Regions from separate parts of the Microbacterium sp. NPDC079356 genome, predicted to be linked through region 1. Evidence: predicted binding sites of a transcription regulator. Region 1 holds the regulator's gene; each other region holds the start of a gene.
The links. Region 1 encodes LexA, which represses DNA repair genes until DNA is damaged. Its sites were predicted from a motif close to TCGAACANNTGTTCGA; they were not measured.

Region 2: a site for LexA is predicted at 2,229-2,244, ahead of ACPEH0_RS00880 (HNH endonuclease signature motif containing protein). Genes of this name have one in related genera too.
Region 3: a site for LexA is predicted at 2,453-2,468, ahead of ACPEH0_RS11915 (HNH endonuclease signature motif containing protein). Genes of this name have one in related genera too.

Annotation. Positions count from the first base shown of each region.
Region 1 covers NZ_JBMWDN010000006.1:102,166-107,498, forward strand. Annotated here, with positions in the region: gene ACPEH0_RS13125 (methylenetetrahydrofolate reductase) at 1-575, shown strand, start outside; gene metE (5-methyltetrahydropteroyltriglutamate--homocysteine S-methyltransferase) at 572-2,896, shown strand; gene lexA (transcriptional repressor LexA) at 2,954-3,619, opposite strand; gene ACPEH0_RS13140 (LysM peptidoglycan-binding domain-containing protein) at 3,897-4,292, shown strand; gene ACPEH0_RS13145 (histidinol-phosphate transaminase) at 4,320-5,333, shown strand, end outside.
Region 2 covers NZ_JBMWDN010000001.1:177,550-182,882, reverse strand. Annotated here, with positions in the region: gene mfd (transcription-repair coupling factor) at 1-2,161, opposite strand, end outside; gene ACPEH0_RS00880 (HNH endonuclease signature motif containing protein) at 2,322-3,728, shown strand; gene ACPEH0_RS00875 (SRPBCC family protein) at 3,783-4,022, opposite strand; gene ACPEH0_RS00870 (hypothetical protein) at 3,939-4,142, shown strand; gene pth (aminoacyl-tRNA hydrolase) at 4,124-4,708, opposite strand; gene ACPEH0_RS00860 (50S ribosomal protein L25/general stress protein Ctc) at 4,775-5,333, opposite strand, start outside.
Region 3 covers NZ_JBMWDN010000005.1:57,794-63,126, reverse strand. Annotated here, with positions in the region: gene ACPEH0_RS11930 (cytochrome b/b6 domain-containing protein) at 1-339, opposite strand, end outside; gene ACPEH0_RS11925 (electron transfer flavoprotein subunit alpha/FixB family protein) at 346-1,335, opposite strand; gene ACPEH0_RS11920 (electron transfer flavoprotein subunit beta/FixA family protein) at 1,353-2,129, opposite strand; gene ACPEH0_RS11915 (HNH endonuclease signature motif containing protein) at 2,518-3,915, shown strand; gene ACPEH0_RS11910 (RidA family protein) at 4,107-4,511, opposite strand; gene ACPEH0_RS11905 (enoyl-CoA hydratase-related protein) at 4,508-5,284, opposite strand.

The DNA of each region.
Region 1 (5,333 bases):
CCCAGCTGGTGCAGCTCATCGACCGCGTGCAGGCCGAGACGTCCCCGTACACCGAGGAGCCCATCCCCGGCGTCCCGGGCGCCGCCCGCGTCGAGCGGCGGCCGAGCGTCGACATCGCCGTCGCCGCCTTCCCCAACGGCCACCCGCGCTCGCGGTACCCCGCCGAGCACATCGACGCCCTCCTCGCGAAGCAGGCCGCGGGGGCGACCCTCGCGATCACCCAGTTGTTCTTCCACGCCGACGATTACCTTGCCTTCGTCGCCCGCGCCCGCAGTGCCGGGGTCGAGATCCCGATCCTGCCGGGCATCATGCCGATCACCTCGCCCTCCCGACTGCGCCGTGTCATCGAGCTGACGGGCGAGCAGGTCCCCGGCACCCTCGCCGTCGACCTCGACGTCGAGCCCACCGCCGACGGTCGCCGCGAGATCGGTGTCCGATACGCCGCCGATCTCTGCCGGGCCGTCCTCGCGGGCGGTGCCCCCGGCATCCATCTCTACGCCTTCAACAATCACGACACCGTCCTCGCCACCCTGCGCGAGGCGGGCATCATCCCCGCGACAGAGGAGACCTCATGACCGCCTTCCCCGCCGGAACGATCCTCGGCTACCCCCGCATCGGCCGTCGCCGCGAACTCAAGCGCGCCGTCGAGGCCCACTGGAGCGGCGCGCTCGACGAGGCGGGACTCGAGTCCGTCGCCGCCGACCTGCGCCGGACCACCCGCGCCCGCCTCGCCGAGCTCGGGCTGGGTCGCGGTGACTCGTCGATCCCCGAGACGTTCTCCTTCTACGACCAGGTCCTCGACGTCGCCGCGGCCGTCGGCGCCCTTCCCGAGCGGTTCGCGCACCTGCGTGCGGAGGACGGGTCGGTGCCGCTGTCGGCCCTGTTCGCCGCCGCCCGCGGCGTGGGCGAGGCCGCGCCGCTGGAGATGACGAAGTGGTTCGACACGAACTACCACTACCTCGTGCCCGAGATCGGCCCCGATACGCGGTTCGCCCTCTCGAGCGATCGGTTCGCGCGGCAGGTGGCGGAGGCCGTCGCGGACGGATACGTCACCCGTCCGGTGCTCGTCGGCCCGGTCACCTTCCTCGCCCTCGCGAAGGGGACGGATGCCGCGGCCCCCGGCACGCGCCCGTTGGACCGGCTCGACGACCTGCTGCCCGTGTACGTCGAGCTGCTCGCCGCTCTCCGCGACGCAGGGGCGCACTGGGTGCAGATCGACGAGCCGGCCCTCGTGAGCCAGTCGCTCGGGTACTCGGACGACGAGCTCGCGACCGCCGCCGCCCGCTCACTCGACGTCCTCACCGCCTCCGGCGACCGTCCCGAGATCCTGGTCGCCGCCGGATACGGCGCGCTCTCCGCGCCCGCCTGGCGCGCGATCGCCGCCTCCGCCGCCGAGGGCCTCGCGATCGACCTCACCCGCGGCGGCGTGCCGTCGCCCGTCGCGGGACTCGACGACAAGGTGATCGTCGCGGGCGTCGTCGACGGCCGGAACGTCTGGCGGGGCGACCTCGCCGGCGCGGCGGACGTGCTCGACGCGGTCGGCGGCCTCGGCGCCGCGGCCGTCGCGGTCGGCACCTCGACGTCGCTGCAGCACGTGCCGCACGACCTCGCCGACGAGCCCGACCTCGATCCCCGCCTCGTGTCCTGGCTCGCCTTCGCCGATCAGAAGGTCTCCCAGGTGACGACCCTGGCACGCGGGCTCGCCGATGGTCGCGACGCGATCGCCGGGGAGTTGGATGCCGCGACGGCCGCCCTCGCCGACCGCCGCTCGGCGCCCGGGGTCCGCGACGGCGCCGTCCGCGCCCGTGCCGGCGGGCTCACCCCGGCAGACCGATCCCGCACCCCGTTCGAGGTGCGTGCCGCCGCACAGGACGCGGTGCTGGGTCTGCCGGCGCTCCCGACGACCACGATCGGATCCTTCCCGCAGACCGCCGAGATCCGCCGGGCGCGCGCCCGCGCGACGCGCGGCGAGATCGACGAGGCGACCTACGAAGGGTTCCTCCGCGACGAGATCGCGCGCGTCATCGCTCTGCAGGAGGACATCGGGCTCGACGTCCTCGTGCACGGCGAGCCCGAGCGCAACGACATGGTGCAGTACTTCGCCGAGAACCTCGACGGGTTCGCGGTCACCCGCAACGGGTGGGTGCAGTCCTACGGCTCCCGCGCGACGCGCCCGTCGATCCTGTGGGGGGACGTCTCGCGCCCCGCACCCATCACGGTGCCGTGGGCGGCCTACGCGCAGTCGCTGTCCGCCGCGCCCGTCAAGGGCATGCTGACCGGACCCGTCACGATCCTCGCCTGGTCCTTCGTCCGCGACGACCAGCCGCTCGGCGAGACGGCCGACCAGGTCGCCCTCGCACTCCGCGACGAGATCGCCGACCTCGAGCGGGCGGGCATCGCGATCGTGCAGGTCGACGAGCCGGCGCTCCGGGAGCTCCTGCCGCTGCGGACCGCCGACCAGCCGGCGTACCTCGACTGGTCGGTCGGGTCCTTCCGGCTCGCCACTGCGGGCGCCGCCGACGAGACCCAGATCCACACGCACCTCTGCTACTCCGAGTTCGGGGTCGTGATCGACGCGATCGCGGCGCTCGATGCCGACGTCACGTCGATCGAGGCCGCCCGCAGTCGGGGCGAGGTCATCTCGGAGGTCGCGGCATCCGGATTCGCCCACGGCATCGGACCGGGCGTCTACGACATCCACTCGCCGCGCGTGCCGTCCGTCGACGAGGTGTCGTCGCTGCTCGAGCGCGCCGTCGCGGAGCTCGACGTCCGTCGCCTGTGGGTGAACCCGGACTGCGGTCTGAAGACGCGCGGGTACGACGAGACGGTCGCCTCCCTCCGCCACATCGTCGCGGCGGCTCGCGCGGTCCGCGCCGAGGTGGGCGCCGGGGTCTGAGGCCGCAACGAAGAGAGGGGATGCCGCCCGGCATCCCCTCTCTTCGCGTGCGCGCCGTCACACGGCGCGCAGGACCGCGACGACCTTGCCCAGGACGACCGCGTCGTCGCCGAGGATCGGCTCGAAGGCCGAGTTGCGGGGGAGCAGCCACGTGTGACCGTCGCGCTGGCGGAAGGTCTTCACCGTCGCCTCGCCGTCGAGCATGGCGGCGACGATCTCGCCGTTGTCGGCGGTGGCCTGCGAGCGGACGACGACCCAGTCGCCGTCGCAGATCGCGGCGTCGATCATCGAGTCGCCCGAGACCTTCAGCATGAACAGTTCGCCCTTGCCGACGAGCTGACGGGGGAGGGGGAAGATCTCCTCGACCTGCTGGTCGGCGGTGATGGGGACGCCGGCGGCGATCCGGCCGACCAGCGGCACCATCGCGGCGTCGCCGACGCTCGGGGCGACGTCCGCAGGGTTCTCGCCCGCCGAGCCCGGCAGATCGATGAGGACCTCCATGGCGCGCGTCTTGCCGGGGTCGCGACGGAGGTAGCCGCTCAGCTCGAGCTGGTTGAGCTGATGGGTGACGCTCGAGAGCGACTTGAGGCCGACGGCGTCGCCGATCTCGCGCATGCTCGGCGGGTATCCGTGACGGGCGATGGAGCGCTGGATCACCTCGAGGATGGCGAGCTGCTTGTCGCTCAGGCTCTTGCGCCGACGCGTCTGCGGCTTGTCGCTCATGTCGTTCCTTTCGTCACCCCGGGGTCCCTCCGGGAGCACTCGCCTTCGAATGTCGGAGGTTGGTGATGGGCTCTGGTCATCGAAACCGTATCCGGTGTCGATCGGATCGTCCCGTAGCCGACCGCGTGTCGTCTTCGATCGATCTGCGGAGAACCGCACCCTTGACAGTCGACGAACTTCGAAGATAGATTCGGAAGAGAACTTCGCACCCGTCCGTCCCGGCCGACGGGCGGGGGCGAAGATCTCATCTGACCGGGGTCACCCCGAGGAGGACACCATGAACTCGATCACCGCGACCACCAGCACCGCGATCACCATCACCACCGCGACTGCGCCTGTCGTGCGCACGCGCCTTCGGATGACCACGCGAGGTCGCCGTGTCCTCGCCACGCTCGCCGCACTGCCCGTGGTCGTCGCTCTGGGCGTCGGCATCCTCTCCAGCGGGGGTGCTCTCGCGAGCGGCGACGCGGGGGCGTCCGCGGGGTCTTTCGACACCGTGACCGTGATGCCCGGCGAATCGCTGTGGAGCATCGCGCAGGACATCGCGCCCGACAGCGACCCGCGCGACGTCATCGACGCGATCGTCCGCCTCAACGCGCTGTCGTCCTCCGCGGTGGACGCCGGTCAGTCGATCGCGATCCCGGCCACCTACTCGGCGCAGGCGGGCGAGTAAGGCCGCGCCACGTCCTACGATGGCGGGGTGAGTGCCAGTCTCGACGACCTCCCCCTCCGCGACGACCTGCGCGGCAAGATCCCCTACGGCGCCCCGCAGGCGTCGCTGCCCGTGACGCTCAACGTCAACGAGAACACCCACCCGGTTCCCGAAGAGGTCGCGGACGACATCCTCGACGGCATCGCGCAGGCGCTGCGCGACATCAACCGCTACCCCGACCGTGAGTTCACGGCTCTGCGCGAGGGGTTCGCGGATTACCTGGGCCACGGTCTCGAACCGGATCAGATCTGGGCGGCCAACGGGTCGAACGAGGTCCTCCAGCACATCCTGCAGGCGTTCGGTGGGCCGGGGCGCTCGGCCTTCGGGTTCGCGCCGACGTACTCCATGTACCCGTTGCTCACGGGCGCCACGGGCGCCACCTACGTGAGCGGTACGCGCGGCGACGACTTCACCCTGTCCGCAGCGGATGCCGCCGAGCAGATAGAACGCGCGCAGCCGGACGTGGTCTTCCTCTGCACACCGAACAACCCCACCGGCACGCCGCTGTCGCTCGAGGTCATCGAGGCCGTCTACGAGGCCTCCCGGGGCATCGTGATCGTCGACGAGGCGTACCAGGAGTTCGCCCCGCGCGACGAGCCGTCCGCGCTCACGCTGCTTCACGACCGCGAGCGTCTCGTCGTGTCGCGCACGATGAGCAAGGCCTTCGCCTTCGCCGGGGCGCGCGTGGGCTACCTCGCCGCCGATCCCGCGCTCATCGACGCGCTCCGCCTGGTGCGCCTGCCGTATCACCTCAGCGCACTCACCCAGGCCGCGGCCACGGCCGCCCTCCGCCACGCCCCGACGATGCTCCGCATGGTCGATGACATCGTCGCGCAGCGCGACCGCATCTCGGCGACCCTGTCGGCGCTCGGGTACTCGCCGTACGAGAGCTGGTCCAATTTCGTCCTCTTCGGGGGCGTGGACGACCCGGCGGCGACCTGGCAGGGTCTCTACGACCGCGGCGTCCTCATCCGCGACGTCGGCCTGCCGCACACCCTCCGC
Region 2 (5,333 bases), on a different contig from region 1:
TGACGGGGAAGCCGGCGAAGCGCTCGGTGAACGTCTCGAGGTGCTGCTTGGCGAGGAGGGTCGTCGGCACGAGCATCGCGACCTGCTTGCCCTCCTGGATGGCCTTGAAGGCGGCACGGACGGCGACCTCGGTCTTGCCGAAGCCGACGTCGCCCGAGAGCAGGCGGTCCATCGGGATCGGCTTCTCCATGTCGGCTTTGATCTCGTCGATCGTCTGCAGCTGGTCCGGCGTCTCGGCGAACGGGAAGGCCTCTTCGAGCTCGCGCTGCCACGGGGTGTCGGGACCGAACGCGTACCCCTTCGACGCCATCCGGGCCGAGTACAGCTTCACGAGCTCGACGGCGATGTCGCGGACGGCACGGCGCGCCTTGCCCTTGGCGGCGGCCCAATCCGACCCGCCCATCTTCGAGAGCTGCGGCGCCTCGCCGCCGACGTACCGCGACAGCAGGTCGAGCTGGTCGGTCGGGACGAAGAGCTTGTCGCCCGGGTGTCCGCGCTTGGACGGCGCGTACTCGAGCACGAGGTACTCGCGCTTGCTCTTGACCGCGTTGCGACCGCCCGAGGACACCTCCCGCTGCACGAGCTCGACGAACCGGCCGATGCCGTGGGTCGAGTGGACGACGTGATCGCCGGGCTTCAGCTGCAGCGGGTCGACGACGTTGCGTCGACGAGACGCGAGCTTCTTGACGACGCGCGAGTCGGCGCCGATCGTGCGTCCGTAGAAGTCGCTCTCGGTGAAGACGGCGAGCTTGGCGTCGGCGAAGAGGAATCCTGCTTCGAGGGTCGCGACGGTCGCGACCGCGATCCCCGCATCGGGGACGTCGGTCACCGCGTCGACGGCGCGCGCGGCGAGTCCGCGTTCGGCGAGGACGTCGCGCGAGCGGTCGACGAGGCCGGTTCCGGATGCCGCGACCACGACGCGCCAGCCCGCGCTCAGCAGGTTGCCGATGTGCTCCGTCGCGCCGTCGATGTTGCCCTGGAACGAGGGGACGGCAGAGGCGGGGATCCGAACCGCCGCATCCGCACGCTCGACGAGGCCCTCGGCGGCGGCATCCGACGCCCCCGAATCGAAGGTGCTGAGCGTCCACCACACGCCCTGACGGGAGGCGGAGGCCTCGCGCAACTCGGGGAGGGTGAGGAAGTCGCCCGCGCCGAGGTCGACGGGGCTCTCGGCGCCGGCGGTCGCCGCGCTCCACGCGGCTTCGAGGAACTCGCGGTTCGTCTCGGCGAGCGTCATGGCGCGGGTGACGGCGCGCTCGGGGTCGACGACGGCCACCGCCGCGCCTTCGGGCAGGTAGTCCACGAGCGGAAGGACGGCGTCGGCGACGGCGGGCAGCAGCGACTCCATGCCCTCGACCGGGATGCCCTGGCTCATCTTCTCGAGCATGGTGCCGAGTCCCGGCATCCGATCCCGCAGTGCGGCGGCCCGCTCGCGGACGGCGTTGGTGAGGAGGAGCTCCCGGCTCGGGAGCAGGGTCACCTCGCGCACCTCGCCGGGCAGGGAGCGCTGATCGGCGACGGAGAAGGCGCGGATCTGATCGATCTCGTCGCCGAAGAAGTCCACCCGGTAGGGGTGGTCGGCGACGGGCGGGAACACATCGAGGATGCCGCCGCGGACGGCGAACTCGCCTCGTCGCGAGACCATGTCGACCCGGTGGTAGGCGAGGTCGACGAGTCGGTGGACGATGTCGTCGAGCTCCTGCCCGCGGGATCCGAGCTCGAGCCGGACGACACCGGCATCCGTCAATCCCGCCGCGATCGGCTGCAGCGCGCCACGGACGGACGCAGTGACCACGAGGGGAGTGCGACCGTCCCAGTCGGCCGCATCGCGGAGGACGCTCAGCCGCCGGCCGACGGTCTCGGCGCTGGGGCTGAGACGCTCGTGCGGCAGGGTCTCCCATGCCGGGAGGTGCCGGACGACGGCGTCGGGCAGGAGGCACTGCAGGGCCGCGCCGATGCTCTCGGCGCGCCGCCCCGTGGGCGCGACGAGCAGCAGGACGGGAGGCCGTCCCGACGCGGCGCGTCGCTCGAGGAGTCCGGCGAGCAGCGGAGCGTCGAGGCCCGTCACGGCCGAGAAGTCGACGTCCGATCCGGCGCCGTCGAGGGCCTCCCGGAAGCTGTCAGCCTGTTCGAGGGCGCGCACGATCCCGGGAATTGTCACCGGGGAAGTCTACGCGGCCCGTCGGACACCGGGTCCCTCGGCGCGGCGGGCGCGGTGCGGCGTGGGATCGAACATGGGTTCCCCTTCGGTCAAGCGGGCACGTGCGTTAGTTCGAAGATACTACTTGATTACCGTATGGGCCAGTCCCAGAATAGAACACATGTTCCCCTCTAAAGACGACTTCACCGCCGCGCTGACGGCGATCGTCGATGACGTCACGAGGGTGGCACGCGAGGTGGCGTCCGCGCAGATCGCGGAGCTGCGACTACTGGCCGCGGCGGGCCGGTTGGCGGAGGCGCAGATCGCGCAGCGCAACGCCCGCGTGCAGGTGCACGACATGGCGTTGCGGTCCATCGCGGCCGAGGTCGGCGGAGTCATGCGGGTCACCGACCGGACCGTGCAACGCCGGATCGGCGAAGCACGGACCCTGATCGAAGGGTTCCCCGCGACGGTCGAGGCGTGGGAGCAAGGCCGCATCGTTCGAGGCCACGCGATCGCGATCCTCGAGACCGGGACGAGTCTGCCCGCGGAGATGTGGGCGGAGTTCGAACAGGTCGCGATCACCCGGTGCGAACGGGACACTCCCAACCGGGTGCGAGGCGAGTTGGAGATCCTCGCACACCGGATGCACCCTCGCTCGTTCGCCGAACGACACGAGGAGGCTGCCGCTGGGCGGTGCGTGCGGGTCGTGCCCGGACGAGACGGGATGTCCGACGTGATCGCGACGTTGCCGACGGTGGTTGCGGAGGGCATCCACGACCGGCTGACGCAGCAAGCGCGGGCGATCATCGACACCCGCGACGAACGCGCCGCCGCGCATGGCGGAGCGGGTGCCGCGTTCGGGGAAGCTGCCGCGACACGCGCGGACGTCGGCAATGGCCACAGCAGCGCCGACAGCGAGGACGCTGCCGCCATCGTCGCCACGGACAACCGCTCCACCGATCAGGTCCGCGCCGACGTGTTCGCCGACCTGCTCCTCGCGGGAACACCCGCCCTCGACGACACCCGCGACACCACCGCCGGACCCCTCGGAGCGATCCGCGCCCGCGTGCAGATCCTCGTCCCCGCCGCCACCCTCACGGGCGAGGACGATGGGCCGTGCGACCTGACCGGCCGGTCCCCCATCGACCCCGCGACCGCCCGGACGCTCGCCGGCGCCACCCATATCTGGGAGCGCCTGTTCCACGACCCGACCACCGGGGTCACCGTGTTGACGGACTCGTACCGGGTCCCCTCCGGGATGCGCAGGTTCCTGCAAGCCCGCGATCAGCACTGCCGGTTCCCCGGATGCCGCGTCGCGGCGATCCGTTGCGAAGTCGATCACACCCACGATCACGCGCTCGGCGGGCGAACCGAACTATCGAACCTCGCGCATCTGTGCCAACGGCATCACTCGATGAAGCAGTTCACCGCCTGGAGAGTGCGACAACTCAAGGGTGGCGTCCTGGAATGGACCTCACCCCTCGGCAGGACCTACAGAGAAGACGCACCCACCCCGGCCGTCGCCTTCACCCCTGCCGCACCACCACCACCGCCACCCGGGGCGACAGAACCCGCACCCTTCTGAGACAACCACGATTCCGGGATCGCGACACCCCTCCCACCGAGTCGCCGGTCGCGCTCACAACACGTCAGCGTCGACCGCGCGGGCCTCACTCGCACTCTTCAACCGCGCCAGGTGATACCGCCACCCTGCCTCGTGTTTTGACGGCAGCGAGTCCGGAGTCCCCACACCCGAGAATCCCGACTCGGTCAGTCTCACCGACGTCGAATCGCCGTGGCCGACGAGCTCGATCTCGACATCGAGCGGGCCATCCCACCCGTCTTCCGACCAGCGGAAGCCGAGAACGTGCGGTTCCACACAGTGGGCGACGCTTCCCGACGCGACGCCCTGACGCCCGTCTTCGACCCACGTCTCCACGAGCGGCGAACCGACAACCACGTGATCACACCATCGACCACTCAGGCGCGCGGCGCGTGATGGCGCTGCTGCGCGGCGAGCAGCCCCTCCTCGACGAGCTGCTCCACGGCATCCGCCGCATCCGCGATCGCGATCGGGAGGTTCGGGCGTTCCGCGGCCCCGAACGGATCGAGCACCCAATCGGCGGGGTCCTGACGCCCCGGCGGACGCCCGATGCCGACCCGCACCCGCGGGAACTCCGGCGTGCCGAGCGCCTTGGCGACGTCACGCACGCCGTTGTGTCCGCCGTGACCGCCGCCGACCTTCAGCTTGAGGGAGTCGAAGGGGATGTCGAGTTCGTCGTGCACGATCACGACCCGCTCCGCCGGCACGCCGTAGAAAGCCGCGAGCGCCGACACCGGACCACCCGACACGTTCATGAAAGAGTTGGGCTTCGCGAGCACCAGCTTCGGCCCCCCAGGACGCAGCCACGTCTCGGTGACCCGCGCGTTCGCCTTGTGGGAGCGCAGCGTCTCGGAACGCCGCCGCGCGAGCTCGTCGATCACCATCTGCCCGACGTTGTGACGCGTCGCCTCGTAGCGCGGTCCCGGATTCCCGAGCCCCACGATCAACCAGGTGTCGGCCATGACCGTCCCTTCCGACGACGAAGCCCGTCGCAGCAACAGCGGCGACGGGCTTCGAACGTGTTCGTCTTACTCGGCGGATTCCTCGGCGGCAGGCGCCTCGTCGCCCGCGGCCTCGGCGCCCTCCTCGGACTCCGCCGCCCCGTCCTCGACGGGAGCCGGCGGCAGCGCGACACCGACGACGAGCGTGTCGGCCTCGGTCACCAGCGTGGCACCGCGGGGCAGCGTCAGCTCACCGGCGGTGATGTGGGTGCCGTCCTCGAGGCCCTCGACCGAGACCTCGATGTTCTGCGGGATGTGGGTGGCCTCGACCTCGAGCGCAACGGTCGTGTTCTCGAGCGTCGCGATCGTGCCGGGGAACGGCTCGCCGACGACGGAGACGGGGACGTCGACCTGGATCTTCTCGCCCTTCTTCACGACGAGGAGGTCGATGTGCTCGATGATCTGGTGCACGGGGTCCTTCTGGACGTCCTTGACCAGCGTGAGCTGCTGCTTGCCGGCGATCTCGAGCTCGAGCAGCGCGTTGGCGCGACGGATGAGCAGCGAGACCTGGTGGCCCGGAAGCGCGACGTGCACGGGGTCCGTGCCGTGGCCGTAGATGACAGCGGGGATCTTGCCGGCCGCGCGC
Region 3 (5,333 bases), on a different contig from region 1:
TGCGGGGGGCCAGGGCTCGCCGCCGGGGGTTCGCGGCAGTCCGCGTCGTGTCGCGGTCGCGGGGGTCGAGGCGTGGTGCGAGGCGACCGCATCCTCCGTTGTCGTCGACCCGGAAGCCCGTGTCGCGGACTCAGCCGACGCTGTCGTCGCGGAGTCGGCGCGCGGCGCCACCTCGTCGGGGACCGAAGCCGTGCCCGCATCGGCGAGCTGAGCCGCGGCTGCATCGGCGACCGGTGCCGCGGCTGCGTCGGCGACCGGAGCCGACCCGGCGGGCGGCCAGGGGTCGCCGCCGGAGACGCGCGGGAGCCCCCGACGCACGGAACGCGCGTATGTCGCCATCCGCTCCTACTTCTTCCCCGCCTCGAGCGCCGCGATCAGCTGCGGCACGACGGTGAACAGGTCCCCGACGACACCGAAGTCGGCGATGTCGAAGATCGGTGCGTCTCCATCTTTGTTCACCGCGACGATCGTCTTCGCCGTCTGCATGCCCGCCTTGTGCTGGATGGCGCCCGAGATGCCGAGAGCGACATACAGCTGCGGCGACACCGAGACACCGGTCTGACCGACCTGGTACGAGTAGGGGACGTAGCCCGCGTCGACCGCGGCGCGCGAAGCTCCGACCGCTGCGCCGAGCACGTCGGCGAGCTGCTCGACGAGGGCGAACTGCTCCGCCGAGCCGAGGCCGCGTCCGCCCGAGACGACCTTCGCGGCGCCGCGCAGCTCGGGACGGCTCGAGACGGCGACCGCCTCGTCGAATCCGGTGATGGTCGCGGCGGGAGCGCCCGAGGCGGCGACCTCGAGGGGCGCGACGGCCGGCGCGTCGACCGCGGTGCCCCGGGCGTCGACGGATCCCTGGCGCAGGGTGACGACGAGCGGGCCGTAGGTCGCGGCGGCGGTCACGTTGTAGGCGCCGCCGTAGACGGAGTGGTGCGCGAGCACGCCCTCGTCGTCGCGCGAGACGCCGACGGCGTCGGCGCAGAGGGCGGCCGAGGTGCGCGCCGCGAGGCGGCCCGCGACATCCCGACCCTCGATCGAGTGCGACACGAGGATCGCGTCGGGCTGCACGAGAGCGGATGCCGCGGCCACCGCGTCGACGACGGGCACGGTCAGTGCCGTGTCGGCGCCGCCGAGGCCCGCGGTGAGCACGGTGGTCGCGCCGAGGGCGCCGGCTGCGGAGGCCAGGTCGCCGTGGCGGGACTCGTCGGCGACGATCACGGCGACGGGGGTGCCGATCGAGGCGGCGGCGCCGAGGAGTCCGGCCGCCGAGGCGGCGAGGTCGCCGGCGGGGGTCACGTCGAGCCAGACGAGGACGGAGTCGGGGGCGAAGTCGGTCACGGTGGTCTCCTCGGTGCTCACGCCAGGCGGTTCTCGATGAGGAACGCCGCGAGCTTCTCGCCGGCATCCCCCTCGTCGATGATCTTCGTGCCTGCCTGGCGGGGCGGCTTCTGCGCGACGGCGGTCATGATCGACTGCGGAGCGGATGCCGGGTCGACGTCGACGTCGAGATCGGCGAGGGAGAGGGTCTCGAAGGGCTTCTTCTTCGCCGCCATGATGCCCTTGAAGTTGGCGAAGCGGGCGTCGGGGAGTGCTTCGGTGATCGAAATGACGGCGGGGAGCGCAGCCGTGACCGAGGCGGTGCCGAAGTCGGTGGCGCGGGTGCCGCTGACGGCGTCGGCGGAGATCTCGACGGCCGAGAGGGCGGTCGCCTGGGGCACACCGAGGTGCTCGGCGAGCATCGCCGGCAGGACGCCCCCGGAGCCGTCGGTCGACAGGTTGCCGGTGATGACGAGGTCGAATCCGGTGCGGCGGAGTGCGGCGGCGAGGACCCGCGCGGTCACGCCGAGGTCGGCGCCGCGCAGGGCGTCGTCGGTGATCTGGACGGCGGAGTGAGCCCCCATCGCGAGACCCTTGCGAAGGGAGGCGGCCGCGGCATCCGATGCCATCGTCATCACGACGACCTCCGTGCCCTCGTTCGCCTCGGAGTAGGTCAGCGCAGCCTCGAGGGCGCGCTCGCCGATCTCGTCGAGGACGCGCTCGGACGCGTCGCGCGCGGCGAGCCCCGTCTCGAGGTCGAGCGTGCGATCACCCCAGGTGTCCGGCACTTCTTTCAGCAGGACGACGATCTTCATTGACTCCTCCTCGGCATCGTGTCGAGTCTACGGTCGGGGCCGGGGTGGATGCCGCGCGCGGGGCGCGGTGCGGTGGGCGCGAGGGGGTGGGCGGGGGGCGGTGGGCGCGGGGCGCGGTGCGGTGGGCGCGGGGGCGCGGTGCGGCGGGATGGGCGCGGGGGCGCGGCGGGGTGGGCGCGAATTCGGAGATGTGCGTCGGATTCGGATCAGGTGCGAGGTGTCGATCCGAATCTGGCGACACTCTCCGATTCCGGTCGGGGCGAGGATCGGACGTCGGGTGGCGCCCTCGCCACGGATGAGAGGACTCTCATTTTCCGGGTGTGCAGAACGTGTGTTCTGGGCCGGTTTCGCCAGGGTGGATGTCGGTGGCCAGTGGCAGAGTGCAGGTATGACGGATGCGGCGGAAACCCCCGGTGGCGAGAACTATCTCGCCACTCTGGCGGGCGTCGTCGCGGACGTCGATTCCGCGGCCCGGCGGATCGCTGCCGCGCAGATCGAGGAACTGCGCGCGCTGGCCGCCGCGGGCCGGTTGGCGGAGGCGCAGAGCGCGCAACGGAACGCCCGCGTGCAGGTTCACGACATGGCGTTACGGTCGATCGCGGCCGAGGTCGGCGGGGTCATGCGGGTCACCGACCGGACCGTGCAACGCCGGATCGGCGAAGCACGGACTTTGGTCGAAGGGTTCCCCGCGACGGTCGAGGCGTGGGAGCAAGGTCGCATCGTTCGAGGCCACGCGATCGCGATCCTCGAGACCGGGACGAGTCTGCCCGCGGAGATGTGGGCGGAGTTCGAACAGGTCGCGATCACCCGGTGCGAACGGGACACTCCCAACCGGGTGCGAGGCGAGCTGGAGATCCTCGCGCACCGGATGCACTCTCGCTCGTTCGCGGAGCGGCATGAGGAAGCCGCCGCTGGGCGGTGCGTGCGGATCGTGCCCGGACGAGACGGGATGAGCGACGTGGTCGCAACCGTCCCGACGGTGATCGCCGAAGGGATTCACGACCGGCTCACGCAGCAGGCAAGGGCGATCATCGACACCCGCGACGAACGTGCCACTGCACGCGGCGGTGCTGGTGTCGCGTTCGGGGGCGCAGCCACGCAGGTCGGAGACGACAGCGACAGCGATGACGCCGCGACGATCATCGCCACCGATCAGCGCTCCACCGATCAGGTCCGCGCCGACGTGTTCGCCGACCTCCTCCTCGCCGGGACCCCGGCGCTGGACGACACCCGAGACACCACCGCCGGCCCGCTCGGTGCGATCCGCGCCCGCGTGCAAGTGCTCGTGCCCGCCGCGACCCTCACCGGAGAAGACGACGGCCCCTGCGACCTGACCGGCCGGTCCCCCATCGACCCCGCGACCGCCCGCACCCTCGCGGGTGGCACCCGCATCTGGGAGCGGCTGTTCCACGACCCCACCACCGGTGTCACGGTCGCGACCGACTCTTACCGCGTCCCGTCCGGGATGCGACGATTCCTGCAAGCACGGGATCAGCACTGCCGGTTCCCCGGATGCCGCGTCGCAGCCATCCGCTGCGAGGTCGATCACACCCACGACCACGCCCTCGGCGGGCGCACCGAACTCACCAACTTGGCGCACTTGTGCCAACGGCACCATTCGATGAAGCAGTTCACCGCCTGGCGGGTCCGACAACTCAAGGGTGGAGTCCTGGAATGGACCTCACCCCTCGGCAGGACCTACCGTGAAGACGCACCCACCCCGGCCGTCGCGTTCACCCCTGCACCACCACCACCACCCGCACCAGCGGAACCCGCGCCCTTCTGACCCAGGGGCAGACAGGCGCGACCCAGCGCGCTCGAGTCCCGATGAACGCGGGCGCATCTCGGGTAATGATCAGTGCACCACCTCGCGCAGGCACGCACGCATGCACGACGGCCAGCCGCTCTCGACATCGTCGGTGACCACCGCGACGATGTGCCGCGCGGGAACCCACCCCGACCCCCGGCATCCGCCGATCAGCCGCGACGCACCGCGGCGACGACCTCGACCTCTACCAACTGGTGCGTATACCCCAGGGCGGCCACCCCCATCAGGGTGCTCGGCACGTCGTGCTCACCGAACGCCGCGCGCACGACCTCCCAGGCCGCGACCAGATCCCGCCGCTCCGACGACGCGACGAGGACCCGCGTCGAGGCGACGTCCGCGATCCCGGCACCCGCGGCATCCAACGCGACGAGCATGTTCTCGACACAGCGCCGCGCCTGCCCCGCCACATCCCCCACTGCGACCGTCGACCCGTCGTCCGCCAGCGGACAGGCCCCCGCAAGGAAGATCAGCTCCGCCCCCGGCTCCACCCGCGACGCGTACGCGTACGGCGCCGCCGCCAGGGCATCCGACCGCACGAGATGCACGGCGCTCATCGGTGTCGGAACTCCGGTGCCCGCTTCTCCCGGAAGGCCGCCATGCCCTCCTTCTGATCCGCCGTGTCGAACAGCCCCGCGAACGCCTGCCGCTCGAACCGCAACCCCTCGGCGAGCGTCGACTCAAGTGCGACGTCCAACGCCGCCGTCGCCGCGTACAGCGCCGGCAGCGGCTTCGACGCGATCGTCTCGGCCGTCCGCTGCGCCTCCTCGCGCAGCTCCGCCGCGGGGACCACACGCGACACGAGCCCCGCACGATCGGCCTCCTCGGCGGTCAGCTGCCGCCCCGTCAGCACCAGCTCCGCCGCCTTGAACGACCCGATCGCCCGCACGAGACGCTGCGTGCCACCCAGCCCCGGGATCACACCCAGGTTGATCTCGGGCTGACCGAACCGCGCCGAATCCGCCGCGAGGATGATGTCGCACATCATCGCCAGCTCGCACCCACCGCCCAGCGCGTAACCCGCCACCGCGGCGATCGTCGGCGTCCGCACCGCCGCGAACCGCGACCACTTGCCGAAGTGGTCGGCGAGCAGCATCTCGCTGCCGCTGAGCGCCTCCATTTCCTTGATGTCCGCTCCCGCCGCGAACGCCCGCTCACTGCCGGTCACGACGATGGCGCCGATCCCGGCATCCGCGTCGAACGCCTCCGCGGCATCCACCAGGTCGTGCATCACCTGCGCGTTCAGCGCGTTCAGCGCGTCGGGCCGGTTGAGGGTGATCCACCCGACGCGTCCGCGCGTCTCGGTGACGATGGTCTCGTAATCGGTCATGTCGACATGCTCGCAGACGGATGCCTCCACCCGCCCGACACGCTCCGTT